DNA from 4 places in the Streptomyces sp. NPDC053542 genome. Region 4 is predicted to be linked to each of the others. Evidence: riboswitches for the same ligand, from Rfam matches in the RefSeq annotation. Region 4 holds a riboswitch; each other region holds the start of a gene.
What was found. Region 4 has a riboswitch for thiamine pyrophosphate ahead of thiM (hydroxyethylthiazole kinase). Riboswitches for the same ligand answer to the same signal wherever they lie in the genome.
Positions count from the first base shown of each region.

Region 1: it holds a riboswitch for thiamine pyrophosphate, as region 4 does, so the genes downstream of both, thiC (phosphomethylpyrimidine synthase ThiC) here and thiM (hydroxyethylthiazole kinase) in region 4, are expected to answer to the same signal.
Region 2: it holds a riboswitch for thiamine pyrophosphate, as region 4 does, so the genes downstream of both, ACIGXO_RS08335 (thiamine ABC transporter substrate binding subunit) here and thiM (hydroxyethylthiazole kinase) in region 4, are expected to answer to the same signal.
Region 3: it holds a riboswitch for thiamine pyrophosphate, as region 4 does, so the genes downstream of both, thiO (glycine oxidase ThiO) here and thiM (hydroxyethylthiazole kinase) in region 4, are expected to answer to the same signal.

Region 1 is NZ_JBITXL010000005.1:292,867-299,957, forward strand. It holds gene ACIGXO_RS16255 (IclR family transcriptional regulator) at 1-311, shown strand, start outside; gene ACIGXO_RS16260 (SsgA family sporulation/cell division regulator) at 417-842, shown strand; gene ACIGXO_RS16265 (YibE/F family protein) at 860-2,239, opposite strand; TPP riboswitch at 2,310-2,463, shown strand; gene thiC (phosphomethylpyrimidine synthase ThiC) at 2,457-4,241, shown strand; gene ACIGXO_RS16275 (hypothetical protein) at 4,311-5,375, opposite strand; gene ACIGXO_RS16280 (metallophosphoesterase) at 5,586-6,809, opposite strand; gene ACIGXO_RS16285 (LacI family DNA-binding transcriptional regulator) at 7,059-7,091, opposite strand, start outside.
Region 2 is NZ_JBITXL010000003.1:84,965-92,055, forward strand. It holds gene ACIGXO_RS08315 (ABC transporter ATP-binding protein) at 123-860, shown strand; gene ACIGXO_RS08320 (hypothetical protein) at 842-2,008, shown strand; gene ACIGXO_RS08325 (ABC transporter ATP-binding protein) at 2,031-3,083, opposite strand; gene ACIGXO_RS08330 (ABC transporter permease) at 3,084-4,808, opposite strand; gene ACIGXO_RS08335 (thiamine ABC transporter substrate binding subunit) at 4,784-5,860, opposite strand; TPP riboswitch at 5,948-6,067, opposite strand; gene rlmN (23S rRNA (adenine(2503)-C(2))-methyltransferase RlmN) at 6,099-7,091, opposite strand, start outside.
Region 3 is NZ_JBITXL010000004.1:88,544-95,634, forward strand. It holds gene ACIGXO_RS12090 (thiazole synthase) at 1-22, opposite strand, end outside; gene thiS (sulfur carrier protein ThiS) at 32-280, opposite strand; gene thiO (glycine oxidase ThiO) at 277-1,506, opposite strand; TPP riboswitch at 1,504-1,617, opposite strand; gene ACIGXO_RS12105 (NAD(P)/FAD-dependent oxidoreductase) at 1,815-2,993, shown strand; gene ACIGXO_RS12110 (Rv2175c family DNA-binding protein) at 3,084-3,449, shown strand; gene thiE (thiamine phosphate synthase) at 3,530-4,180, shown strand; gene metF (methylenetetrahydrofolate reductase [NAD(P)H]) at 4,351-5,268, shown strand; gene ACIGXO_RS12125 (hypothetical protein) at 5,305-6,336, shown strand; gene ACIGXO_RS12130 (phytoene desaturase family protein) at 6,450-7,091, opposite strand, start outside.
Region 4 is NZ_JBITXL010000010.1:148,905-155,995, forward strand. It holds gene ACIGXO_RS26800 (hypothetical protein) at 1-777, shown strand, start outside; gene ACIGXO_RS26805 (purine-cytosine permease family protein) at 830-2,200, opposite strand; TPP riboswitch at 2,259-2,353, shown strand; gene thiM (hydroxyethylthiazole kinase) at 2,357-3,205, shown strand; gene thiE (thiamine phosphate synthase) at 3,202-3,894, shown strand; gene ACIGXO_RS26820 (DedA family protein) at 3,864-4,532, opposite strand; gene ACIGXO_RS26825 (lysophospholipid acyltransferase family protein) at 4,525-5,325, opposite strand; gene ACIGXO_RS26830 (GNAT family N-acetyltransferase) at 5,322-6,098, opposite strand; gene ACIGXO_RS26835 (GNAT family N-acetyltransferase) at 6,297-7,040, opposite strand.

The DNA.
Region 1 (7,091 bases), on a different contig from region 4:
ACGAGGAGGGGCGGAAAGATCATCTTTCCCGGCACCAAGTGCAGTCGCTCACGCCTCATTCCGTACGGACGGAGGGTGATCTGCTGCATCGGCTGAACACGGTGCGTAAGTCCCAACTCGCCGTCGAACGCGAGGAATATGCCCTCGGTACGGTGTGTGCGGCAATTCCCATTCAGGTGGGTTCGGCGGCGGCGACCGTGGCGATTTCTCTCCCCGCAGGTGAGGCGGAGAGACTGCTGCCGGTAACCGAAAAGGTGCAGAGGATGGCGGAGTCGACCCTTATGACGCTGGCCTTCTCTATCAGTATCTGAAAAATTACTCCTTGTGATCTGTCGGCAACTGGTCGACGATGGCGTCAATAGCGGTCGGCGGATCATTACCGGCCACTTCGATCAAGTAGTGCGGGGCAGTGGTTGATGAGCCAGACAGTGCAGGCAGAAGTGATGATGAGCTTCATCGTCTCCGAGGAACTCGCCTTCCGGATTCCGGTGGAGCTCGATTTCGACAGTGCCGATCCCTATGCCGTGCGCTTCACGTTCGATCTCCCGGGCGACGCCCCGGTGACCTGGGCGTTCAGCCGGGAACTCCTCCTGGACGGCCTGAGCCGGCCGGCCGGTGAAGGGGACATCCACGTGGAGCCGGTCTCGGGCGCCCACCTCAGTGATGTCTTCGTCAGTCTGCAGGTGGGCTCGGAGCAGGCGCTTTTCCGCGTGGGCGCGGCTCCGCTGGTCGCCTTCCTGGACCGTACGGACCGGCTGGTGCCGCTCGGCCAGGAGGAGATCTGCGGCACGCTCGACGCGGAGCTGGACCGGATCTTCGCGAACGCGCAACGGGCGGGCTGACCGCCGGTCCGGCCCGGTCAGCGCTTGCGGCGGCGGCCCCGTCCACCGCGCCTGCTGCCCGGCTGCCCGGGCCCCGGACCGGCCGCCCGGCCGTGCTCCGTGAGCGGACCGCTCCGGCTCCCGCGGTCGGCGGAGACCACCAGTACCGCCAGCAGCGTGGTCAGCGGTACGGACGCGACGAGCCCGATACTGCCCACGAGCGTCCGGATGATCTCCTCGGCCACCACCTCGCTGGTGGCGACCGTGCCGACACTGCTGCGCGCGATGGAGAACAGCAGGAGCAGCGGGAGCGCGGCGCCCGCGTACGCCAGTACCAGCGTGTTCACCACCGAGGCGATGTGGTCCCGCCCGATCCGCATCGCCGCCCCGTAGATCTGCCGCCGGCTCGCCGTCGGATCGGCGTCCCGCAGCTCCCACACGGCCGCCGTCTGGGTCACGGTCACGTCGTCCAGCACGCCCAGCGACCCGATGATGATCCCCGCGAGCAGCAGACCGCGGATCTCGATGCCCGGGTAGAGGCTGTGCACCAGTCCCGTCTGGTCGTCCGTGTTGCCCGTCAGCTGCGCCCAGCCGATGAAGACCGATCCCAGCAGCCCGATCAGCAGCAGGGACGCCAGCGTGCCGAGCACCGCGACCGATGTACGGGCCGTCAGGCCGTGGCACATGTACAGCGCGATGAGCATGATCGCGCTGCCTCCGACCACCGCCACCAGCAGCGGATTCGAGCCCTGCAGGATGGCCGGCAGGATGAACAGCGTGAGGACGGCGAAGCTCGCCGCCAGCGCGACCAGCGCCAGTACCCCGCGCAGCCGCCCGACGACCACTACCGCCAGCGCGAACACCGCGGCCAGTACCCACATCGGGAAGGTGCGGTCCACGTCGGTGACCGAGTACTGCAGGTCCCGGGGTGCCTTGGGCGCGTACGCCACCACGACGTCCTGGCCCTCGGTGTAGCGGCGCGAGGCGTCCGGCGTCACCACGGTCTTGAAGCGGTGCCCCGTGTCCTTGCCGCTGGTGACCTCGATGGTGGCCTGCTCACAGCTCCGCGCCTGCTGCTGGGCGCCGCCGCCGGGTCCTGTCGGCGGCTGTTGCTGCTGCATCTGCTGCTGTTGCTGCGCGTTGACGTCCGCGCAGTCCACCTTCGTCAGCCGGACGACCCGCGCGGACTGGGTCTCCTGGTCGAACCCGACCCCCGTCGGCTTGTGCGCGGGCGCGCCGCCGGGCCAGAGCGCGATGAGCCCGACGCCCACCGCCAGGGCGAACGGGATCAGTACCGCGGCGATGACCTTGCGCAGATGGCGGGAGACGGGCGCGGCGGGGCCGTGGCCATGACTGTGGCCGTGCGCATGCGCATGCGGATGAGGGTGCGGCTGGGGCTCGGGCTCGTTGCGGGTCACCGCCCGATCATCCAACAACTCACCGGGCCCCCTGTTCACCACGCGGCTCCGGCCGCTACCGTGGTGGCACCTTTGCAATCGCGGGAGCTCGGAGCACCGGGCTGAGAGGGCGCTGATTCCGTACCGGCGGTGTTTCACGTGAAACGCCGACACGGAAAGAGCTGCGTCGACCGCCGAACCTGTTACCGGGTAATGCCGGCGTAGGGAGTGGGTCTCAATGACTCTGCAGGATGCACGCACGCCTGAAAACGGCCAGGGCGCGGACGCTCAGGCTGCCACCGAGCAGATCGGCTGGCACAAGGGCTATGTCTCCGGAACGCGCCCGGACCTCCGGGTCCCGGTCCGGCGAGTGCACCTCACCAACGGCGAGCACGTGACGCTTTACGACACGTCAGGGCCGTACACCGACCCCAACATCGAAACCGACGTCCGCCGCGGCCTCGCGCCGCTGCGGGAGAACTGGATCATCGCCCGCGGCGACACCGAGGAGTACGCGGGCCGGCCGATGCGTCCTGAGGACGACGGCCTCAAGCACACCTCGCCGCGTGGCGGCCTGAAGAACCTCGACGCGGTCTTCCCGGGCCGGCCCCGGCAGCCGCGCCGCGGCCGGGACGGCGCCGTCACCCAGCTCGCGTACGCGCAGCGCGGCGAGATCACCGCGGAGATGGAGTACGTCGCGATCCGCGAGAACTGCAGCCCCGAGTTCGTGCGGGACGAAATCGCGGCGGGCCGCGCGGTGCTGCCGGCGAACGTCAACCACCCGGAGATCGAGCCGATGATCATCGGCAAGAACTTCCTGGTGAAGGTCAACGCCAACATCGGCAACTCCGCGGTGACCTCCTCCATCGAGGAGGAGGTGGAGAAGATGACCTGGGCGACCCGCTGGGGCGCCGACACGGTCATGGACCTCTCCACCGGCCGCAACATCCACACCACCCGCGAGTGGGTCCTGCGCAACTCCCCCGTCCCGATCGGCACCGTCCCCCTCTACCAGGCTCTGGAGAAGGTCGACGGCAAGGCCGAGGAGCTCACCTGGGAGATCTACAAGGACACCGTCATCGAGCAGGCCGAGCAGGGCGTCGACTACATGACGGTCCACGCCGGCGTGCTCCTGCGGTACGTCCCGCTCACCGCCCGCCGCAAGACCGGCATCGTCTCCCGCGGCGGCTCGATCATGGCGGCGTGGTGTCTGGCGCACCACAAGGAGTCCTTCCTCTACGAGAACTTCGAAGAGCTCTGCGACATCCTCGCGTCGTACGACGTCACCTTCTCCCTCGGTGACGGGCTGCGCCCGGGCTCCATCGCCGACGCCAACGACGAGGCGCAGTTCGCGGAGCTGAAGACGCTCGGCGAGCTGAACACGATCGCCAAGGCGCACGGCGTGCAGACCATGATCGAGGGCCCGGGCCACGTCCCGATGCACAAGATCAAGGAGAACATCGACCTCCAGCAGGAGATCTGCGAGGAGGCGCCGTTCTACACGCTCGGCCCGCTCACCACCGACATCGCGCCCGCCTACGACCACATCACGTCCGGTATCGGCGCCGCGATGATCGCCTGGTGGGGCACGGCGATGCTCTGCTACGTCACGCCCAAGGAGCACCTGGGCCTGCCGGACCGCGACGACGTGAAGACCGGCGTCATCACGTACAAGATCGCGGCCCACGCGGCGGACCTGGCCAAGGGGCACCCGGGCGCCCAGGAGTGGGACGACGCCCTCTCCGACGCCCGCTTCGAGTTCCGCTGGGAGGACCAGTTCAACCTGGCCCTCGACCCCGACACGGCCCGCGCCTTCCACGACGAGACGCTCCCGGCCGAGCCGGCCAAGACGGCACACTTCTGCTCCATGTGCGGCCCGAAGTTCTGCTCCATGAAGATCTCCCAGGACATCCGCCGCGAACACGGCGGCGACCTGGCCGTGGACCCCGAGGCCGGCATGGCCGAGAAGTCCAAGGAGTTCGCGGCAGCGGGCAACCGGGTGTACCTGCCGATCGCGGACTGACCGCCGGCACGACCTGAACGCACGACGAGGAGGCTCCGGTGATTCCGGGGCCTCCTCGTCGTGCGGGCATCACTCCGGCTGGTGGTCCGGGCCGCCGTAGTCCGGGCTCGTGAAGTCCGGGCTCGTGAACCGGGGCCGGGTGGTGGCGCGGTGGTCGCCCTCGGGACCCGAGAAGCGCGGGTGGGTGTAGCCGAGGGTGGGCATCCGGCCGCTGTCCGGGGAGCGGTGCGCCACGAAGCGTCCGGCGGCTTCGGCGGCCGGAGGCGACTGCCCGTCCGCGGACGCGGGCCCGGTCGCCTCGCCCGCGCCGGCCGTGTCCGGTGCGTGTTCCTGGACGGTGGCAGGGCTGCCCGTGGCCGACGGCTCGGCGGGCACGACGGTACTCGCGGGGACCGTCGGGCCTTTCTCGCCTTTCCGGACGTCCGGCTCGGGAGGCGGCTCCGGGGCCGTCAGCGCTTCCAGCAGGAAGGGCTCCAGGCCCCGTTCCCGGAGGGCCTGGAGCCAGCGGGCTTTCGCCCGTTCGACCTCCTGGGCCAGTTCCGTGGGGTGGGCGGCGCGCAGGGACGTGGCGCCGTTGCGGAGCGCGGTGATCACCAGTCCGCCCATCGCGATGAGGATCGTCGCCGCGGTCAGGGCCGCGAAGACCCAGCCGACGCTGATCAGCGGCTGCGCCAGGGTCTCGTCGGGGTCGACGGTGTGCAGGACGTAGCCGATGAGGAGGAAGAGGACCGCGGCGATGCCGGCCAGCACGGGCGCGAGGACCGTGACCATGGCGGCCAGTCCGGCGCCGGTGGCCTCGGCGACCTCGCCCACCGTGGCGAAGCCGACGCCGGCGGCACCCGCGCCCTCACCGCCGCCCTCGCCCGCTTCGGTACCGGCCGTGGCCGGGCGCGCGGAGGCGGGCGCGCGCAACTCCGCGCGGAGCGCGACGTAATGCTGGTACTCGGCCGTCGCGCACGCGGCGATGGCGGTCGTGGCGCTGAGCGCCATGGTGCGCAGCTGCTCGGTGTTGAGGCGCATGCCCGTCGTGGCGAAATCCGGGCGGTCTGCCACGGTGCGCAGTGCCTCGTCGAGGGCCCGCCGGAATTCCTCGCGGTCCTCGTTCAGCAGGTGCGGAGCGCTGTTCATGTGCATCCCCCGATGCTCCGTAGGGCCGTACGGGCCGGCGTGGGCCGGGCAGTTGGCGGGAAACGGAGGAGAGCCTGCTACGGATAGACCGATGGTAGAGCGCCTCCAGCACGGCGGGACAGAGGATTTCGGAAATTCGCTCCGCCCGTGACAAGCCCTCCCCGGCCGCCCGGCACGTCCCACCGCCGGCCTGCGGTACCCCTGCCCCGATACGGGTCAGACAGTCAGGGGAAGTTGGACGACGAGCAGCTTTCCGGCCATCGTGACGCCGCCGTCCATGGCGACCGCGAGCCCGTCGGCGTACACGTGCGGCTCTTCGACGACGGTGTCCTCGCCCTCGCCGTCCTCGGTGCCGACCTCGCCGAGGAGGTACGGGATGGGGCTGTGGCCATGGACGATGCGCTCGCCGCCGTACGTGGCGAGCAGCTCGCGCACCGCCTGCGGCCCGGACTCGTCGCGGAACGCGAAGCGCTTGGTGAGCTTGCGGAAGAGGTCCCAGACCTCGTTGGCGTCGCTGCGGGTGAGGACCTCGTGGACGGCGTCGTTGACGGCCTCGATGGAGTCGCCGTAGTCGAGGTACGCGGTGGTGTCGGAGTGCAGGAGGAGGTGGCCGTCCTCCTGCGTGACGGCGTCCAGCCGGGCCATCCACTGCAGGTGGTGGTCCTGGAGGCGGTCCATGTCGGTCTTCTGGCCGCCGTTGAGCAGCCAGGCGGCCTGGAAGGAGGCGGTGCCGGCGCCGGACTGCACGGGGGTGTCGCCGAACCGCTTGGCGCCGAGCAGGAGCAGCTCGTGGTTGCCCATCAGCGCCTTGCAGTAGCCGCCGGCCGCGGCGGCCTCGGCGGACAGCTGCATGACCAGGTCGATGACGCCGATGCCGTCGGGGCCGCGGTCGGTGAAGTCGCCGAGGAACCACAGCCGGGTGTTGCCGGCCGCCCAGTGGCCCTCGGCGTCGATCAGCCCCTCGGCGAACAGCGCCGCGCGCAGCTCGTCGTAGTAACCGTGCACGTCACCGACGACGTACAGCGGGCCGCCGCCCTCGCCCTCGCCGACCTGCTGGAGGTCGACGGCGGGCTGGTCGACGAGCGTGTCGGTGTATGCGGCAGGGGTGCCGTCCGGGCCGACGACGGGGATGTCGCGCTCGGTGGGGGTGTAGTCGGCGGGCAGCTCGTCCTGCGGGAGCGTGCCCTGCGGGCCGGTGCCGTAGGTGAGGCGCGCGTACGGCCGGGCCCTGGTCCGCACGCGGACCTCGGGGTTGAGGCGCTCCTGGGGAGCGGGCACGCCCTGCAGTGCCTGGCCGGCCTGCAGGCCGTATCCGTCCTGCGGGACGTATCCCTCCTGCGGTGCGTACGGGTCATCGGCGGCGTACGCACCCTGGGGAGGACCGTCCGGTGCGGCCCCGGGAGTTCCAGGAGGAACGGGCGCAGGAGGTTGTGCTGCCATGGTCCGCACCATGGGTCCCAGACCGGCCCCCTGAGTCATCGACCCCTCCACCGTCGCGCCGCCGTGCACCTCGCGGACCTTGCCTGGTCGACGGCGGTCCGTGGTGTCGTGCGCCCATCATAGGAACGCCGCTCGCAGGTTGTGACGCACCCGGGGGTGGTCAATCGTTCGGAGCCCGGCATTCCCTGCTGTTTTCTCCCGGCTTCGCCCCGTTTTTCCCCGCGCGGCCGTGGCCGCCCGGCGGAACGCTCAGTCGCCGGACGGTCCGCGCGGTGGGCTGAC
Region 2 (7,091 bases), on a different contig from region 4:
CTTCCGTGCTGACCGGTGAATGGCGGGACCCGGCAGTACCTACCGTGCTTGTGACCGATACCCTCCATGGTCGTTCACCCGGTCAGGGGAACGAAGGACGCGAGCGAGCACGAGGTGCGCAGATGGTGGCCCCGCCCGACAACGACGTTCTATGGGCTCGCGGACTGCACCACGCCCACGGTCAGAGCCCCGCACTCACCGGCATCTCCCTCGGTGTGCGCGAGGGCGAGATCCTTGCCGTCACCGGTCCGCGCGGCTGCGGCAAGACCACGCTCCTGAAATGCCTCTCCGGGCAGCTCGTCCCGGACAGCGGCGAGGTCTGGTTCAACAGTCATCCGGTCCACACCCTCTCCGCGACCAGCCGCGAACGGCTCCGGCTGGACCGCTTCGGCTGGATCGGCACCGAACCGCGGCTGGTCCCCGAGCTGACCGCCCGGGAGAACGCCGCGCTGCCCCTCCTGGTGCGCGGCGACGGCCGCCGGGCCGCGATGCAGGCCGCCACCGAGTGGCTGGAGCGGCTGGACGTGGCGGACTGCGCCAAGCGGCGGCCCGCGGCCCTGGACCGGGCGCAGCAGCAGCGCGTGGCCGTCGCCCGGGCGCTGACCACGACCCCGCAGGTGCTCTTCGCCGACGAGCCGACCGCGCCGCTGCACCGCGCGGACGCCGCCCAGGTGCTCCGTACGATCGTCAACGCCGCCCGCAGCCACGCCCTCAGCGTGGTGCTGGCCACCCAGGAAGCGGAGGCGACCACGCTCGCCGACCGCACGATCGCCCTGCTGGACGGCCGGCGGGCCAGCGCCGCGCAGGCCGAGGGCCCCGCCGAGACGGAAGGCAGGGAAGAGTGCTCGCTCTCCGTCTAGCCCGGGGCGCACGCCCGGCGGTGCAGCTGCGCCGCCTGCTGGTCGTCGCGGCGGCGGCCGGCACGGCCTTCCTGCTGCTGGCCACGCTCGGCCACGCCGTCGACGCGCCGCGTGGCGAGGCCGTCGGCTCCGCGCTGCGGCTGGCCTGGTGCCTGGTGCCGCTGGCCGCCACGGTCCAGTTCGCCGTCGCGGTGGCCCGCACGGATCCGGCCGCCCGGCTGCGCGAGGGCATGTCGGCCGCCGGCCTCGGCCCGGTCCGGCTCACCCTGACCGCCGCCGCCTCGACCGCCCTCGCCTGCCTCCTGGGCAGTGCGCTCGGCCTGCTGGTCTTCCTGCGGCTCCGCGGCGGCCTGGGCGGTACGCCGATCGGCCCGGCGGAGCTGCTGGGCCGCGGCCCGCTGCCGTACGCGGCGGTGGCCGTGCTGCTCGCGGCCGTCCCCGTGGTGGCCGCCGTCGCGACCGCCATGGCGCTGCGCCCCGGGCGGAACGAGCCGTCCGAGCCGTGCGCCGACGCCCCGCCCCGTACGGACACCGCCACGCCCGCGGGACTCCCCTGGGGCATCGCGCTCGCCGCCGCCGGGCTCGCCCTGGAGGTCTACGCGGCGGGCCACACCGGCCCCGGCGCCCGGCTGCTGCCGCTGCCGGGACGGCTGGTCACCGGCGAGGCGGGCGTGCTGGTCGGCTGGCTGCTCTCGGCGGCGGGCCTGGTGCTGGCGGCGCCCGGGCTGGTCCACGCGAGCGGGCGGGTACTGGGCACGGGCCGGGCCGGCGCGGCACGGCTGCTGGCCGGCCGGGTGCTCCAGGAGGAGTCCCGCCGGGTGGGCCGCCCGCTGGGCATCCTGATGGCGGCCGCTTCGGGCACCTACGCGGCGTACACCCTGTACGGCCACGGCGCCCCCGGCTCGCTCGGCCCGCTCTCCGCGCTCGGCGGCGGCCTGGTACTGGCCTGTACCGCGCTCAGCGTGCCGGCCGCGGTCAGCGAGTCCCGCACGGCCCGCGCCGCGACGACGGACGCCCTCCGCCGCCTCGGCGCCCCGGCCGGCCTCCTCCACCGCGCCGCCGCCCTGCGCGCGTGCGTCCTGGTCGTCGTGCTGACGGCGGTCACGGGTGGGGTGGCGCACCTGGCGGCGGGACCGCTGGCGGGCTGAGGTCTCCTCCGGCCCGCGCGGGTCAGTCGCCTACGGGCAGGACCACCACGTCCCCCGCGACGAACGCCGCGCCGACCTTCTCGCCCACCTCCGGCGCGGCCGCGAGCGCGCAGGCCGCGTCCAGTTCGGGACCGGCCGCCGGGCGCAGCCGCAGGGAGACGTGCGTACCGCGGAAGGTGCGGGCCGCGACCGTGCAGGGCAGGCCCTCGCGGGCCGGCACCAGGCGGACCCCGGCCGGGCGGACGAGCAGCCGGCAGGCGCCCTCCGCCGTGCCGTCCGGGACCGGCACCTTGCCCCACGGGGTGTCCGCCGACTCGCCGGTGACCGTGGCCGGCACGACGTTGTCGAAGCCGAGGAAGCGGGCGACGAACTCGTCGGCGGGGCGCTGCCAGACCTCCAGCGGCGTACCGGTCTGCGCGATCCGCCCGTCGCGCATGACGACGACCCGGTCGGCGAGCGCGAACGCCTCGCCCTGGTCGTGCGTCACCGCCAGTACGGTCGTCCCCAACTCGCCGAAGAGCCGCCGCAGTTCGACCACCAGGCGCTCGCGCAGCCCCCGGTCGAGCTGGCCGAGCGGCTCGTCCAGCATCAGCAGCCGGGGGCTGGGCGCCAGTGCCCTGGCCAGCGCGACGCGCTGCTGCTCGCCGCCGGAGAGCGAGCCGACGGCCCGGCGCTGGGCGCCCGGCAGGCCCACCAGGTCGAGCAGTTCGGCGACCTTCCGGTCCCGCTCGGCCCGCGCGGTGCCGCGCATCCGCAGCCCGAAGGCGACGTTGCCCGCCACGTCGCGCTGCGGGAAGAGCTGGTGGTCCTGGAACATCAGGCCGACACCCCGCCGGTGGGTGGGCACGGTACGCAGGTTCCGGCCATCCAGTACGACCTCGCCCGCGTCGGCCTGCTGCAGTCCGGCGATCACCCGCAGCAGCGTCGACTTGCCGCTGCCGCTGGGCCCGAGGACGCAGACCGTCTCGTGCTCGGCGACGTCGAGGTCCACCGTGTCCAGCGCGGTGTGCGCCCCGAAGCGCACACCGAGCCCCGCCAGGCGCAGGAGAGGGCCGTCAGTCCGGTTGTCGGTCACCTAGAACTCTCCCGTCCGGTCGGTGCGTACCCGTTCCAGCGCCAGCAGCGCCCCCGCGCACACCACCATCAGAATCGTCGACAGGGCCATCGCCTGCCCGTAGTTGAGCTCCCCCGCGCGGCCCAGCAGCCGCGCGACGGCCACCGGGAGCGTGGGCTGGTCCGGGCGCGCGATGAACACCGTCGCGCCGAACTCGCCGAGCGAGACGGCGAACGCGAAGCCGGCCGCGATCAGCAGCGCCCGCCGCACCAGCGGCAGATCGACCTCGCGCCACACCTGCCAGGGCGTGGCCCCCAGTACGGCAGCGGCCTCCCGCAGCCGCCCGTCCACCGCGCGCAGCACCGGCAGCATGGTCCGTACGACGAACGGCACGCCCACCAGGGCCTGCGCGAGCGGCACCAGCCACCACGAGGCGCGCAGGTCCAGCGGCGGCTCGTCGAGGCTGATCAGGAAGCCGAAGCCGACGGTCACGGCGGAGACGCCGAGCGGCAGCATGAGCAGCGCGTCGAAGCCGCGTACGAGCCGGCCGCCGCGCCTCGTCAGCGCGGCCGCCGCCAGCCCGCCGACGACGACCGCGATGGCGGTGGCGGCCACCGCGTACGCGAGCGAGTTCCACAGGGCGGTCAGCGGCGGCACGGTGAACGTCGAGTCGGCGCTCGCCGCGGCCTGCAGCGCGCGGTAGAAGACCAGGCCGTGGCCGTCGGGCCCGGCGAAGGACCGCTCGACGAGCACGGCGAGCGGCAGCACGAGCAGTACGGTGATCACCGCGAAGGTGCTCGCCAGGAGTGCCCACTGCCCGGCGCCGCGCGGCCTGCGCGCCGTACGGGACGCGTCGACCAGCTTCAGCGCGCTCTCGCGCCGCCGTACCGTCCAGGCGTGCAGCGCGAGCAGCCCGAGGACGGCGGCGAACTGCACGAGGGTGAGCACCGCCGCGGTCGGCAGGTCCAGGAAGTCGGCGGTCTGCCGGTAGATCTCCACTTCGAGGGTGGCGAAGCGCGGCCCCCCGAGGATCTGCACGATCCCGAAGGAGGTGAAGGTGAAGAGGAAGACCATCAGCGCGGCGGCAGCCACCGCGGGCGCCAGCGCGGGCAGCGTCACCCGCCGCCAGGCCGCGAACCGTCCGGCCCCGAGGACGCGCGCGGCCTCCTCCTGGCGCGGGTCCAGCGCGCTCCAGAGCCCGCCCACGGTGCGGACGACCACCGCGTAGTTGAAGAAGACGTGCGCGAGCAGGATCGCCCAGACCGAGGTGTCCAGCCGTACGCCCCACAGGTCGTCGAGCAGGCCGCCGCGGCCGACGAGGGCCAGGAAGGCGGAGCCGACGACGACGGTGGGCAGCACGAACGGGACGGTGACGACCGCCCGCAGCAGCCTCTTTCCGGGGAATTCGAAACGCGCGAAGACGTACGCGCCGGGGAGCGCGATCAGCAGCGTGAGCGCCGTGGATGCCGCCGCCTGCCAGAGGGTGAACCACAGGACGTGCAGCAGATCCGGATCGCCGACGACCTCGCCGATCCGACCGAGCTGCCAGCTGCCGCCCGCCCGCAGGCCGCGGCCGACGATCGCCGCGACGGGGTAGGCGAAGAACAGCGCGAAGAAGGCGAGCGGCAGGGCCATGAGCCCGAGCCGGGCCGCCGTGGCCCGGCGGCCCGGGCGGGGCGCGTCGCCGCCCCGCACCGGCCCGCCGCCGGGCTCCGCTCGGTCTACTTCAGGACGAGCGAGGACCACTGCTTGATCCACTGTTCACGGTTGGCCGCGATCTCCGCCGGCGCCACCGTCTTCGGGTCGTCGATCGTCTGCCCGTACTTGGTGAACAGCTCGGGCAGCTTCGCGTCCTTGACCGCCGGGTTCACGAACATCTGCAGCGGCATGTCCTCCTGGAACTTCTTGCTGATCAGGAAGTCCAGCAGCGCCTTGCCGCCCTTCTCGTTCGCGGCGCCCTTCAGCAGCCCGGCGAACTCGGTCTGCCGGAAGCAGGTGCCGGTCGCGACGCCGGTGGGCGCCTCCTTGGGGGCCGGCTTCTTCGCCATGACCTCGGCGGGCGGGCTGGAGGCGTACGAGACGACCAGCGGCTTGTCGCCCTTGCTGCCGGCCGCGCCCGAGAACCGCTCGTAGTACGCCTGCTCCCAGCCGTCGACGACCTCGACGCCGTTGGCCTTGAGCTTCTTCCAGTAGTCCTGCCAACCCCCCTTGCCGTACTGGGCGATGGTGCCGAGCTGGAAGGCGAGACCCGGCGAAGAGGTCGCGGAGTTCTCCGTGACCAGCAGGTTCTTGTACTGCGGCTTGAGCAGGTCCGCGAAGTTCTTCGGCGGCGCGATCCTGTGCTTCGCGAAGTACGCCTTGTCGTAGTTGACGCAGGTGTCGCCGTAGTCGACCGGCGTGACGCGGTGCTTCGCCTTGTCCAGCTGCAGCTTCTCGTCCACGCCCGCCAGGCCCTTGGCCTTGTACGGCGTGAACAGGTCCGCGTCCAGGCCGCGCGAGAGCAGCGTGTTGTCGATGCCCCAGAAGACGTCGCCCTGCGGGTTGTCCTTGGTCAGGATCGCCTGGTTGACGGCCTTGCCCGCGTCGCCGCCCTTGACGAGCTGGACCTTGTAGCCGCTCTCCTTCTCGAACTCCTTCAGTACGGACTTCGAGGCCGCGAACGAGTCGTGGCTGACGAGCTTGACGGTCTTGGCGTCCGCCGCCTTGTCGCCGCCGGAGCCGCCGCAGGCGGCGAGCGTCAGGGCGCCCAGCGTCACCGCGAGGCCGAGCGCTGCGGTTCTTCTTCTGCCGGTGGTCACCGTTCTTCAGTCCTCCTGGCTGGCCAGGAAGAGACGCGGCCCTGCCCGCGGCGGCCGGCACGACCGGCGCCGCGGGCAGGGCGCAACAGCATGAGGAGACCGAACTTCCTACCCGGAATGACCCGGGCGAGGTTCAAGGGTCTGCGGCGGCGTCGTCACGACGGCCTGCCGCACTCTCAGCGCTGTGGCGCTCCCCTGTCGGATGGTGTCTGTGTGGAGATGTTCGAACGTTACGGTATCAGCGCTCGGACGCCGCGAGCTGGCCGCAGGCCCCGTCGATCTCCTGGCCGCGGGTGTCCCGCACGGTCACCGGCACGCCGTGCGCCGCGATCGCCTCGACGAACGCCTTCTCGTCCTCGGGCCGCGAGGCGGTCCACTTCGAGCCGGGCGTGGGGTTCAGCGGAATCAGGTTCACATGCACCCGCTTCCCCTTGAGCAGCTTCCCGAGCAGGTCCCCGCGCCACGCCTGGTCGTTGATGTCCCTGATCAGCGCGTACTCGATGGAGATCCGGCGCCCGGACTTCTCCGCGTACGTCCAGGCCGCGTCCAGTACCTCGCGCACCTTCCACCGCGTGTTCACCGGCACGAGCGTGTCCCGCAGCTCGTCGTCCGGCGCGTGCAGCGAAACCGCCAGCCGGCACTTGAAGCCCTCGTCGGCGAAGCGCAGCATCGCCGGCACCAGCCCCACCGTGGACACGGTGATCCCCCGCTGCGACAGCCCCAGCCCGTCCGGCTCGGGGTCCGTCAGCCGCCGGATCGCCCCCGTGACCCGGTTGTAGTTCGCGAGCGGCTCGCCCATGCCCATAAAAACGATGTTCGACAGCCGCGCCGGCCCACCAGGAATCTCGCCATCCCGGAGCGCCCGCATCCCATCAACAATCTGATGGACGATCTCGGCGGTCGACAGGTTCCGGTCCAGCCCCGCCTGCCCCGTCGCACAAAACGGGCAGTTCATCCCGCAGCCGGCCTGCGAGGAGATGCACATGGTCACCCGGTCCGGGTACCGCATGAGCACCGACTCGACCAGCGTCCCGTCGAACAGCTTCCACAGCGTCTTACGGGTCTGGTCGTCGTCGCACGAGATGTGCCGCACCACGCTCATCAGCTCCGGCAGCATCTCGGCCGCCAGCTTCTCCCGCGCCGCGGCCGGAATGTCCGTCCACTGCTCCGGGTCGTGCGCGTACCGCGCGAAGTAGTGCTGCGAGAGCTGCTTGGCGCGGAACGGCTTCTC
Region 3 (7,091 bases), on a different contig from region 4:
CGATGGTGTACGTATCGGCCATCTGTACGGATCAGCCTCCCTGGACTGCGGTGAGAACTTCGACGCGGTCCCCGTCGCCCAGTGGGGTCGCCGCCCACTGGCTGCGCGGGACGACCTCTTCGTTGACGGCGGCGGCGACCCCGCTGGCGGCGGTCGTCAGCGTGGCCACCAGCCGGTCGAGCGGCAGGCCGCCGGGGATCTCGCGCGGCTCGCCGTTCACGGAGACGGTCACGGGCGCGGCAACGGGGGCGGCGGGATCGGGTGCCTTCGAGGCGGTCATGCGGTCTGCTCCTGAAGTACGGCGCGCTGCGGCGCCGGAACGGGGGAAGAGGCGGCCGCGGGCCCGAAGCGCAGCGGCGTGAAGGGCCGCGCCTCCTCGGGCAGCGCGCCGGTGGTCAGCGCGTGGGCCATGACGTCGCCGGTCACCGGGGTGAGCAGCACACCGTTGCGGAAGTGGCCCGTGGCGAGCAGGAGGCCGGGCAGCGCGGTGGGGCCCAGCAGCGGCGCGTTGTCGGGCGACCCGGGGCGCAGCCCGGCGATCGTCTCGGTCAGCGGCAGCTCGGTGATGCCCGGCACCAGCTCGTGCGCGTCGCGCAGCAGCTCGTAGACGCCGCCCGCGGTCACCGTGGTGTCCCAGCCCAGCTCCTCGCTGGTGGCGCCGACGACCATGTCGCCGTTCTCGCGCGGCACCAGGTAGAGCGGTCCGCCGCGCACCACGGCGCGCACGGTGCGGGAGAGGAACGGGCCGTACGCGGCGGGAATCCTCAGCCGCAGCACCTGGCCCTTGACCGGCCGGACCGGCGGCCGTACGTGCTCGGGCACCCCGGCCAGCCGCCCGCTGAAGCTGCCCGCCGCCAGCACGACCTGCCCGGCCGGCAGCGCCGTGCCGTCCGCCAGCTCGATGCCGGTGGCCCGGTCCCCGGCCACGGTCAGCCGCCCGGCCCGCTCCCGTACGAACTCCACCCCGGCCCGCTCGCAGGCCGCCAGAAGGGCCGTGGCGAGCCGTCGCGGGTCGATCTGGTGGTCACCGTCCACCCGCAGCCCGCCGCGCACGCCCGGCGCGAGCATCGGTTCGAGCTTCCGGCACTCGCGGCCGGTCAGCCATTCCGATTCCAGGCCGCAGCGGCGCTGCAGCGCATGCAGCTCCCGCAGATGGGCGCGGTCGTCGGCGTCCAGGGCCACGGCGAGCGTGCCGCACCGCCGGTGCCCCAGATCCTGGCCGCTCGCCTCGGCCAGCTCGGCGGCGAACGCCGGATAGCGCGCAGCGGAGTCGAGATTCAGCCCCAGGAGCGTTTCCTCGCCGTAGTGCAGCTCCGTGACGGCGGCCAGCATGCCGGCCGCGACGCGCGCCGCGCCGCCGCCCGGCTCGGGGTCCACGACGGCGGTGCGCAGGCCCCGCTGGGCCGCCCGCCAGGCCGTCACGAGCCCCATGAGACCGCCCCCGACGATCACCGCGTCGGGCCGCCCGGCAGCTGTCTCCGCCGGTGTACGTGCAGGTGGATGCATGGGCTTCCAGCCCCTCCCTTCGCCGGCATGACCCGGATCAGGTTCGTACGGTCGGAGGCCGCCGCAGCCTCCCTCTCAGCCCGGTGCGTCCGGGCTCCCGCGAGTACAAGTGCCGTCAGAGTAGTACGCGTGACCGACGCACGGTAAGGGTGCTCTGCGCGGCCGGAGCGTGACCCTGTGTCAGAGATCTCGTCGCGCGGTGCTGAGTCCGGCCAGGGGGTGCGTCCTAGAGTGATCGAGTGAGCCAGCAGAGCAAGTACTCGCGGACCCCCGACCGCTCGCGCCGCGTCGTCATCGCCGGCGCGGGGATGGCGGGCGTGCAGACCGCCGTTGCCCTGCGCGAACAGGGCTGGCGCGGCACGATCACCCTGCTCGGCGCCGAACCGCACCCGCCCTACGACCGGCCGCCGCTCTCCAAGGCGGTGCTGCTCGGCAAGGCGGACGGCTCGGCCTTCGACGTCGACTTCGCCTCCCTGGCGATCGAGCTGGAGCTCGGCAGGGCCGTCACCGGACTCGACGCCGACGCCCATGAGGTGCTGACCGAGACCGGCCCGGTGCACTACGACCGGCTGGTCATCGCCACCGGGGCGGAGGCGATGACCCTCCCGGGCAGCGAGGGCGTACCGGGTGTGCACGTGCTGCGCACCCTGGACGACGCCGAGCGGCTGCGCCCGGTACTGGCCGCGCAGCAGCGCGTCGTGGTGGTCGGTGCGGGCTGGATCGGCGCGGAGTTCGCCACCGCGGCCCGCGAGACCGGCTGCGAGGTCACCGTCGTGGAGGCCGCCGACCGCCCGCTGGCCGGCGCGCTGCCCGAAGAGGTCGCCGCCCACATGGCCCGCTGGTACGCCGACGCGGGCGCCACGCTCCGTACCGGTACCCGCGTCGCCGCCGTACAGGAAGGCGCCGTCCTGCTCGCCGACGGCACGTCGCTGCCCGCGGACGCCGTGGTCATCGGCATCGGCTCGCGCTGTGCCACGGACTGGCTGGCCGGCTCCGGTGTCGAGCTGTGCGAGGACCGCTCCGTACGGGCCGACGAGCGGCTGCGCACCTCGGTGCCCGATGTCTACGCGGTCGGCGACTGCGCCTCCTTCCCGTCCGCGCGCTACGGCCGCCGGCTCCTCGTGCACCACTGGGACAACGCCCTTCAGGGGCCGCGCACGGTCGCGACGAACATCGCGCGGTGCGAGGCGGAGGGCACGGTGTACGACCCGGTGCCCTATTTCTGGTCGGAGCAGTTCGGCCGGTTCGTGCAGTGCGCCGGGTACCACGGCGTCGCCGACGAGCTGGTCTGGCGCGGCGACCCGGCGAGCACGGCCTGGACGGCGCTGTGGCTGCGGGAGGGCGCGCTGGTGGCGCTGCTGGCCGTGGGGCGGCCGCGCGATCTGGCGCAGGGACGCAAGCTCATCGAGCGGAGCGCGCTGCTGGACCGGACGGCCGCGGCGGACGCCTCGGTGCCGCTGAAATCGGCTGCGGTGCAGGCGGTTTAGCAGCAGCGCGGCCACCGGCTGTGGCTGGTGGTGTGCACTGATGGCGATGCCCGGCTACCGACTGTCAGTGGGGGATGGCACGCTTGGGGTGTGACCGAGATTGACGCAAAGATCGATGGACTGGTTTCCGCCTGGCTCACCCTCCCCGACATCGCCGAGGAATTCGGCGTCGAGGTGACGCGAGTCCGGCAGCTGGTCAAGGAGGGCCAGCTGATCGCGGTGCGCCGCGGTGAGAACAGGGCCCTCCATGTGCCGGCCGAGTTCATCAAGGAAGGCAAGGTCGTCAAGGGCCTGGTGGGGACGCTCACGCTCCTCCGGGACGACGGCTTCACCGACGAAGAGATGCTGGAGTGGCTGTTCACCGCGGATGAGAGCCTGCCGGGGACGCCCGCGCAGGCGCTGCGCGAGAATCGCGGCACGGAGGTGAAGCGCCGGGCACAGGCGCTCGCCGTCTGACACACCCGCCACCACCGCCGCAACCGAAGGCGTACGGACCGGCCGGCCCGGTCCGTACGCCCCGTCTGGGGGAAGACCCGATGAGCACCGCACGACAAGCCCTGTCCGACGCCCGCCTCTACCTCTGCACGGGAGCCCGCAAGGAGCAGGGCGACCTGCCGCAGTTCCTGGACGCGGTGCTCTCCTCGGGCGTGGACATCGTGCAGCTGCGCGACAAGGGCATGGAGGCCGGCGAGGAGCTGGCGCACCTGGAGGTCTTCGCGGACGCCTGCCGGCGGCACGGCAAGCTCCTCGCGGTCAACGACCGCGCCGACGTCGCGCACGCCATCGGCTCCGACGTGCTCCATCTCGGACAGGGCGACCTGCCGGTCCCCGCGGCGCGCGCCATCCTCGGCGAGGACGTCCTGATAGGCCGGTCCACGCACGCCGAGGCAGAGGTGGACGCCGCCCTCGCCGAGCCGGGCGTGGACTACTTCTGCACGGGCCCCTGCTGGCCCACCCCGACCAAGCCGGGCCGGCACGCCCCGGGCCTGGACCTCGTGCGGTACGCCGCGGCGCAGCGCCCCGACCGCCCCTGGTTCGCGATCGGCGGGATCGACGCGGGCAATCTGGACGAGGTGCTGGAGGCGGGCGCCCGCCGGGTCGTGGTGGTGCGCGCGCTCACCGAGGCGTCCGACCCCGGCGCGGCGGCGGCCGAGCTGGCGAAGCGGATCCGCGCGTACGAGGCGTGACGCAGCGGCGCACGCCGTGTGATGCCCTGCGTACAGCGGGTCGCGGCGCCTCGGGCCGATGATCAGCGGTCTGACGTGAAGTGTCCGACTGGTGAACAGGAACCCGGCAAACCGGGTCATAGTGCCGGGCATGGTTGGGGGCCTGCCTGGCCGGTGGTTAACCTGCCGGTATGGCCCTAGGTACTGCTTCCACCAGGACTGACCGCGCGCGTACGGTGCGCGAACTGCTTGCTGAGGGCAAGCGGTCCTATTCGTTCGAGTTCGCCGCCCCGAAGACCGAGAAGGGCGAGCGGACCCTGTGGAAGGCCATTCGCCGCATCGAGGCCGTGGCCCCGACCTTCGTGTCGGTGACCTACGGCGCCGGCGGCACCTCCCGTGAGGGCACCGTCCGGGCCACCGAGCGGATCGCCACGGACACCACGCTCACCCCGGTCGCGCACCTGACCGCGGTCAACCACTCCATCGCGGACCTGCGCAACATCATCGGCCAGTACGCCGACGCCGGTATCCGCAACATGCTCGCGCTGCGCGGCGACCCGCCCGGCGACCCGATGGGCGAGTGGGTGCGCCACCCCGAGGGCATCGCGTACGCCGCCGACCTGGTCCGGCTGATCAAGGAGTCCGGCGACTTCTGCGTGGGCGTCGCGGCCTTCCCCGAGATGCACCCGCGCTCCACCGACTGGGACACCGACATCCGGCACTTCGTGGACAAGTGCCGTGCGGGCGCCGACTTCGCGATCACCCAGATGTTCTTCTACGCGGAGGACTATCTGCGCCTTCGTGACAGGGTGGCCGCCGCCGGTTGCGAAACGCCGATCATCCCGGAGATCATGCCGGTCACGAACGTCCGGCAGATCGAGCGGTTCGCGCAGCTCAGCAACGCGGCTTTCCCGCCCGAGCTGGCGGAACGCATCCTGGCCGTCAAGGACGATCCCGCGGCGGTACGCTCCATTGGTATCGAGTACGCCACGGAGCTGTGTGCACGCTTGACCGCCGAGGGCATTCCGGGGTTGCACTTCATTACCCTGAACCACTCCACGGCGACGCTGGAAATCTACGAGAATCTGGGTCTGCACCAGCAGACCTGACCACGGTGGCCCACAGCGGCGGAAACAGGGGCGTACATGGGCTGGACGATCCTCTACATCGCGTTCGGCATCGTGGCGCTCTGGCTGCTGAGCGAGGTACTGCTCCAGTACAAGGCCCGGCTGCGCTGGCGGCTGCTGGCCTTCTGCGGCTTCCTCGGCGTCGTCGTCGGCGTGATCCTGCCGTCCATCGTGGTCATCGCGGCCGGCGCGATCGCCTTCGCGGTGGGCCAGACCTACGTCACGCTCTCCTTCCGGCGCGGCTTCACGATGGGCTGGGCCCTCGAGGCCGGCCGGCCGCGGGTGAGCGGCAGACGGCGCTCGCGCGGCCGGGGGACCGCCGCCGGGCCGGCTCCGGAAGCCGCCGACGCGGCCGTCGGCCCAGCCGGCGGCCCGTTCCCGGACGACGACCGGTACGGCCCGCAGGAGGCCGGTGACGGCCACGGCGCCGACGACTACGGCACGCAGGCCGGATACGCCGGTGCCGCCGGCTACTCGCCCGACGCCGTCGCGGCCTCGTACACGGACGCCTACGACGCCCGCCCGGACGGCTACGCCGACCCGTACGGCGCGGACGCCACCCAGGCCGCGCCGGTCTACGCCCCGCAGCCGCTGCCCGACGAGACCGGCCAGTACGGCATCTACAGCACCGACGCCCGGACCGGGCAGCACCCGCAGGACCCCTACGGCGGCTACTACGAGCCCGCCGCCGCCCACGACGGCTACGCCGCCGATCCCTACGGCGGTTACGGCCACGCCGATCCGTACGCGGGCCAGGACCCGTACGGCGCGCCGTACGACCCCTACGCGCAATACCCGCCCGCCGACCCCTACGGCGGACAGGACCCCTACGGCCAGGGCGGCCAGGTCCCGCCGCAGTACGGCGCGGGCTACGACGGCCAGCACTACGGCGCGGGCCCGGAGACCCCGCCCGGCGGCGTCTGGGTCCCCCAGCAGCGCGCGGGCGACCTCCCGCCCGAACAGCCTCCGCACCAGCCCGAATACCAGCCGGAGCACCAGGGCTACGGCTATCCGCAGCAGGGGTACGACGGGCAGCAGTACCGGTACTGAGCCTTCGCCGGTGCGCGGCGCCGGTACTGAGGGCGCAGCCCCTGAGGGCCCAGCCCGGTCCGGCGCGCGCGTCGGACCGGCGCCGTGATCGTGCGCCGCGTCGGCCGGTGCCGTTACTGCGAGCCGCGCCAGTCGTCGCCGTTGACCACGAGGCCCGCCACCAGCGCGCCGGACATGCCCGCATGGGCCAGCCCGCCGCCCGGATGGGACCAGCCGCCGGCCGTGTAGAGGCCCGGTATCCGCGTACGGTTGGCCGGGCGCAGGGCCTGTCCGTCCAGCCCGGCCAGCGCGGGGCCGGGCACCCCGCCACCCCGCGCGCCGGTGTCGGCGGCGGTGTCCACCGGCGTCCGTATCTCCCGCCACAGGACACGTTTCCCCAGGTCCGGCACCGCGGTGGCGGCCGCCGCGACCACCCGGTCGGCGAACGCCTCGGCCACCCCGTCCGCCGTCCAGTCGACGCCTCCCGCGCCGCCCTCCGCGTGCGCCGGGACCGTCACCGTCAGCGTCACCGCCTCGTGGTCCGCGTCGGGCCGCTGCGCCGGGTCGTCGGGGCGCAGCACCGTCACCGTGGGCGCCTGCGGCAGCCCGCCGCCCCCGAAGACGCCGGTCAGCTCCGCCTCCCGGTCCGCGGCGTGCACGACCGTACGGTGCGCCGCGCCCGCCTCCCGGGCGCCGTGCAGCGCCAGCAGCACGCTGAACCGCCCGCTCGGCGCCGCCGGCGGCAGTACGTCGTCCGCGCCGCGCACCCGCCCGGC
Region 4 (7,091 bases):
GCCGCGCGGGCGGCCGCGGCCGCCGAGGCGCTGGCGCCGGGTGATGGGGGAACCCGGCGTCGCGTCCACTTCTGCGAACTGCCGTCCGGCAGCGGGGAATCGGGGGCCCTCCCGCTGCTGGACGGCGGTGTGATCCTGCGGCTGCGCGCCGAGAGCGACCGGCACGGCGCGGGCCGGCACGACGGCGGGGACCGGCACGGTGACGGGGACCAGCGTGGTGACGGGGAGCGGCGCGGGGGCGGGGACTCCACGGTCAAGCTGCGGCCCTGCCGCCGGGCCCGGATCGGTCCGCGGTGGCTGCGCTTCCGCAAGGACGGCCCGGACGAGCTGCGGATCGAGAGCGACTGGTCCACCGAGAACGAGGTTCTCGCCGCCTCGTTGACAACCGACTGCGGACGGTCGACCGTCGACGCCGTGACCTCGGGCGCCCGGCCGCCGCTCACCGCCTTCTCCCGCCGGCAGCAGGAGTTCCTCGCCGAGTGCGCCGACGTGGCCGTCGACTTCCGGGCGCTGCGCGTGCTCGGCCCCGTACACGCCGTGCGGTGGCGCGGCGTACGCCTGAGCCATCACGAACTCGCCTTGGAACACTGGGCACTTGACGCCCACGGCCTGGAGTGGTTCGAGGTCTCCGAACGGGTCGACCCGGAAGGGGCCGAGGTCGTCCAGGCGTCGCTGCACACTCTCGTCCGGAGCCTCGGCCTGGAGCCCGACCTCGAACAGGAGACCAAGACCCGCCGCGTGCTGGAAGCCCTCACGCGCAGCTCCCTCGCGCGCTAGCCGCTCCCCCTCGGACCTGACGACTCGGACCTGACGGCTCAGACCTGACGGCTCAGACCCGACGGCTCCGCAGCCGCAGCGGCGCGTACACCACGACCGAGACCGCGAAGGCCACGAAGTACGCCAGGTCCGCGCCGTGCAGGGCCTCGGCGACCGGCCCGACGTACAGGGTCGTGTCCATGAACGGGACCGCGACGGCGAAGGCCGCGACGAAGGCGAGGACCGCCGGCCACCAGGGCTGCGGACGGGCGAACTCCGCGTGCACGTCCACCGGCTCGCCGCCACGGGCCCGGGCGCGGGCGAGCCAGTCGATCGCGACGATGCCGATGAAGCCGGGGATCCAGTAGCCGACGAAGAGCAGCACGTTCTGGAAGCGGGCCGTGGTGTCGGCGGCGTGCATCCACAGCACCAGCAGGAAGCCGAGCACGGCGGCCACGGCGGCGGCGAGCGGGCGGGGGATGCGGACCCCGGCCGTCTGGAGGGCCAGCGAACCGCTGTAGTCGTTCATGGCGTTGCTGCACACCGCGGACGCGGCAATGGCCAGCAGGCCGAAGGCGCCGAGCGCACCGCCGCCGAGCAGCTTCTGCACGCCCGCTGCCGTCTGCTCGGTGAACAGGCCCGCGGCCCACAGGCCGAGCGTCTGCACCCAGAGGTAGGAGGCGGTCATGCCGAGCAGCGTGTACCAGAACATCCGCGGCCGGGACGCCGAGCGCGGCAGGTAGCGGCTGAAGTCCGAGGCGTACGGGGCCCAGGAGATCGCCAGGCTCAGCGCGACGGCGGTGGTGAGCAGGAACGCGCCGGCCCGGTCGGCGCCGTGTGCGGTGGCGGCGGACGGCAGCGGGACACCGTTGAGCAGCTTGACGCTGAGCGCGAGGAAGGCCGCGCCCAGCACGAAGGTCATCACGCTCTGGAGGCGGTGGATGGCCTCGTACCCGAGGACGCCGACGACACCCTGGAGGACGAGCACGGTGAGTGCGCCCAGCCAGAAGGGCCAGCCCAGCAGCCGGGCCAGCGCGTCGCCGCCGAACAGGCCGATCAGCGCGTCCCAGGCGATGGAGGAGAGCCACTGCAGGACGCCGGGCAGCACGACGCCGCGGCCGAAGGCGAGCCGGGAGAGCGGCAGCTGTCCGGTGCCGGTGAGGCTGCCCCACGTACCGAGGTACGCGGACGGCGCAGCGCCGAGCAGCGTGCCGAGCGCCATCGCGGCGAACGCGGTCCAGAAGTCGAGCCCGAGGGCGATGCCCACGGTGCCGGTGAACACCCCGGTCATGGTCAGGTTGGGCGCGAACCACACGGTGAACAGGCGGCCGGGGCGGCCGTAGCGGTTGTTCTCGGGCACGGGGCCGATGCCGTGCCCTTCGACGGACAGGTCACCGGCGCCGGCGGGCATCCGCCCGTCGAACACAGGACGCTCGAGGGTCATGGGTCATCCAGGGGTTGGGGTTCCGGTTCGGGAACGAGTTGCGGGTAGCATGGTGGGCACACGAGACACGGGGTGCCCATCTCAAGGGCTGAGATCACACCCGTCGAACCTGATCTGGTTCGCACCAGCGAAGGGATGTCACAGAGGAATGCCCCTATGACGCGTCCGGCCGACGACCTGCTTGCCACGGCCCGGCAAGCGCTCATCCGCGTACGCCATGAAACACCACTGGTGCAGTGCCTCACCAACCAGGTCGTTTCGAACTTCACGGCCAACGTCCTGCTCGCGCTGGGCGCCGCCCCGGCCATGGTGGACATCCACGAGGAGGCCGGCCCGTTCGCCGCGGCCGCCTCCGGGGTGCTGGTCAACCTGGGCACACCGCACGCCGAGCAGCGTGCGGCCATGACCGAGGCGGTGGCGTCGGCGGCCCGGGCCGGGACACCGTGGGTGCTGGACCCGGTGGCGATCGGCTCGCTGCCCGTACGGACCGCGCTGGCGCGCCGGCTCTCCGCGCAGGGCCCATCCGTCGTGCGCGGCAATGCCTCCGAGATCATCGCGCTGGCCGGGACCGGAGGCGGCGGGCGCGGCGTGGACGCGACGGACGAGGTCGAGTCGGCGGCCGCGGCCGCGCGCACGCTGGCCCGCGCCACGGGCGCCGTGGTCGCGGTCTCCGGGCCGGTCGACCTGCTCACGGACGGCGAGCGGACGGTACGGGTCGCCAACGGGGACCCGCTGCTGACCCGGGTGACCGGCGGCGGCTGCGCGCTCGGCGCGGTACTGGCGGCCTTCGCCCCGCCCGCCCCGTCGTTGCCTTCGTCAGTCCCGTCCCCGGACGGTGACCGGCTCGCCGCCGCGGTCGCCGCCGTGACGGTCTACACCGTGGCCGCCGAGGTCGCGGCCGAGCGCAGCGGCGGGCCCGGCAGCTTCGCGGTGGCCTTCCTGGACGCGCTGTACGGCCTCGACGAGGAGACGCTCGACAAGCGGGCGGCCATCTCGTGGGCGTGAATCCCGTGGGCGTGCACGGCAATCCGGGCCTGCCCGCCCCGCTGGATCTCTCCGTCTACCTGGTCACCGACGCGGCGCAGGCCGCCGCGTGCGGCCGGGACGTGCCCGGCACGGTCGCCGAGGCGGTGGCCGGCGGGGTCACGGCGGTCCAGGTGCGGGAGAAGGACGGGACGGCCCGGGACTTCCTCGACTCCGTGCTGCGGATCTCCGCCGTACTGCCCGAGCACGTCGCGCTGTTCGTCAACGACCGGGTGGATGTGTACCTGGCGGCGCGCGCGGCCGGCGCGCGGGTGACCGGGGTGCACATCGGCCAGTCCGACCTTCCGGTGGCCGCCGTCCGCGCGCTGACCGGACCGGACGCGGTGATCGGGCTGAGCGCCGCGACGGAGGACGAGCTGCGGGCCGCCACCAAGGAGCCGGCCCGGGTCGACTACGTCGGCATCGGCGCCCTGCACGCCACCCGTACCAAGGCGGACGCGCCGCCGGAGCTGGGCATCGAGGGCTTCGCCCGGCTGGCGCCGCCCACGCCGCTCCCGGCGGTGGCGATCGGCGGGGTGACGGTGGCGGACATGGCGCCGCTGCGGGCCGCGGGCGCGGCGGGCGGCGCGGTCGTCTCGGGCATCTGCGCGGCCGCCGACCCCCGTACGGCGGCGCGCGCTTACGCGGAGGCGTGGGGCCGGGCCGCCTGAGAGCCGCTGTCGGCTGCCACCACCCTGCTCCGCCCCCGACGGGCCGTCAGCCTGCGGGCTCCCTCCAGTACGCCCACGATCACCAGCGCCAGCGCGAACGCCAGCAGCAGTCCGTTGAGCGGCTCCTCGGCGAAGGCCGCGCCACCGACGTAACCGATGGCGGTGCTGGTGACCGCCCACAGCGTGGCGCCGGCCGCGTCCAGCAGGACGAAGCGGCGCAGCGGGAACCGCAGGCTGCCGGTGGACAGTGCGGACGCCACCCGGCCGCCGGGCAGGAAGCGGGCCGCCACCACCAGCGTCGTGGCGTGCCGCCCGACCATGGCGCGGGCCCACGCGTACCGTTGCCGGCCCTTCTCGCCGCGCAGCAGCCGGTCGATGGCGCGCGGCCCGGCCCAGCGGCCGATGGCGTGGCCGAGGCAGTCGCCGCCCAGCGCGCCCACCGCGGCCACCAGCGCCAGCAGCGCGAGCTGCGGAAGGTCGGCGCCGGTCAGTACGGCCACCGTCACCACCGTCGTCTCGCTCGGCATGAACGGCAGCAGCGCGTCCAGGCCGGCCACCAGCAGCACGATCAGCCAGAGCCAGGGCGAGTCCAGCTGCGTCTTGACCAGCTCCGCGAACTGGTCGAACAGCTCAGACATGGACCGGCGGCCGGGTGCCGCGGATCGTCGCGTGCGCCTCGGTGGCCAGCGTCCGCCGGTCGCGCTCCCCGGGGTCCAGCTCCGGGTGGGCGGTGACCCGTACCGTGAGGTCTCTCGCGCCGATCACTCTGTGCAGCGAGGTCGCGAAGTCCTCGTCCCCGAGGAACGCGGCCACCGTACTGGGCCTGCCGTGCTGGAGGTAGGTGATCGTCACGGGCCGGACGGGCGCCCTCGCGTCGATCGCGGCCTGGAACGTCGCCCGCCGGAAGCCGCCGCCCGACTCCGTGCACCAGGTCGTGCCTTGCGGGAACACCATGACCGAACGGCCGCCGCGCAGGGTGGCCGCCAGCTTCGCCACGTCCCGCGGCAGCGTGCGCAGCCCGTCGCGGTCGATGAACTGTGCCCCGGCTTTCCGCGCCAGCTCCCCGAACACCGGCCACTGGCCCACCTCCCGCTTGGCCAGCGGCATCGAGGGCTCCACCGCCAGCAGGGCGATGACGTCGAGCCAGGAGATGTGGTCCGCCACGATGAGCGTCCCCGGGCCGCCGGGCCCGCGCGGCACGCTCAGCGACGGCGTACTGCACTCCAGCCGCAGCCCGAGGGCGCGGAGCACCGCGCGCGCTCTGGCCCGCATCACCCGCTGGTCGGCGAGGCGCGGCCCGGCCACCATGCCGCGCGCCAGGGCGCCGGCCAGCGCCGCGTACCGGCGGGCCCGCTGCGCGCCGGAGACGTGCGGCACGGCATGTGCGGCACAACTGGGCGTGCAGGGGGACGTGACGCCCCAGGGACTCATCGGGACTCCCCGAGGAAATAGCGGTAGTAGCGGTCGTTCAGCTGGTCCATGTCGAGCACGATGAAGAAGTCGGCGACGCCGAACTCCGGGTCGTGCGCGGGCGCGCCGCACACCCAGGCGCCCAGCCGCAGATATCCGCGGAACAGCGGGGGCAGCCCGGCGTATCCGGGCTTGTCGTCCGCCACCGGTCCCGTGGGCTGCCAGGGGCGGTGCGGGCGGACCGTCATGCCGGCGGGCGGAGCGTGCTTCTCGGCGCACAGAGACCAGGCGTTCGCCGCCGCCCGGCCGCCGTCGGCCAGCGGTACGGAGGCGCAGCCCGCGAGGTAACGGTGGCCGGAGAGCAGGACGTACCGGGCGAGCGCGGCCCACATCAGGTTGATCACCGCGCCGGAGCGGTGGTCGGGGTGGACGCAGGAACGGCCCGCCTCGATCATCGACGGCCGGATGCCGGCCAGCGCGCTCAGGTCGAACTCGCCGTCCGAGTAGGAGCGCTCGGTGCGTCCCGGCGGCAGCAGCCGGTAGGTGCCGACCACTTCGCCGGTCACCGTCTCGGTCACGATCAGGTGGTCGGCGAGGCCGTCGAAGATGTCCGTGTCGTGGCCCGCCAGCGCCGGGTCGAGGGTGGCGCCCAGTTCCTCGCCGAACACCTTGTGGCGGAGCCGCTGGGCGGCGCGTATCTGCTCGGTGGAGTCCGCGATGGAGGTGACGTAGGAGCGGGTTTCCGTCGCGGTCGGGGGCGTCGCGGTCGAGGGCGTCGTCGGCGTCGTCGTCATGGTGGGCGCTTCTCCGTTCGCTGGGTGTCCGCGGCGCGGGAACGGGTACTCGACGGCCCCGCACCGTTCCCGATCGACGGTAGGAGCCGGGTGACTCACGCCGCAGTGCCCGAAGGTCTGAGGCGGCCCCTGACCTTCGTCAGGGGCCCCGTTCCGCCGGGCGGAGGAGCGCGGCCCCGGTGCGTGCCGGGGATATCCCTACTCCCCCAGGAAGAAGCGCCGGTAGCGGTCGTCGATCCGCTCCATGTCCAGCAGCACAAAGAAGTCCGCGACGTCGGACTCCGGGTCGTGGGACGGTGCCCCGCACATCCAGGCGCCGATCCGGAGGTAGCCGCGGAGCAGCGGCGGCAGCAGCGCGTAACTCGGCTCGTTCTCGATCACGCCCGGCGGCGTCCACGGGCGGTGCGGGTGCACCCGCAGCTCGGCCGGGGAGCAGTGCTTGGTCGTTCCCAGCAGCCAGGCGTGGGAGGCCGCCTGGCCGCCGTCGGCCAGCGGGACGGAGGCGCAGCCCGCGAGGTAACGGTGGCCGGAGAGCACGACGTACCGGGCGAGCGCCGCCCACATCAGGCTGATCACCGCGCCGGTCCGGTGGTCCGGGTGCACGCACGCGCGCCCGGCCTCCACCAGGCGGCCGCGTACCTCGTGCAGCGCCCGCAGGTCGAACTCGCCCTCGGAGCAGAAGCGTTCGCTGCGCCCCGGGGGCAGCAGGCGATACGTGCCGACCACCTCGCCACTGGCGGTGTCCGTCACGAGCAGGTGGTCGGCCGACGCGTCGAAGCCGTCGACGTCGTGGCCTGCCAGCGGGGTGCGCAGCCGGGCCCCCAGCTCCCCGCCGAAGACCCGGTGGCGCAGCCGCTGCGCGGCCCGTATCTCCTCCGTCGTGTCCGCGATGGAGGTGAGGTACGAACCGGTGGCCGCGGCAGCGGTGGATACCGAGAGCATGAGAAATGTTCTCCCTTCCTGGGGACTTTCCCGGGGACGGCCGGCGCCGGA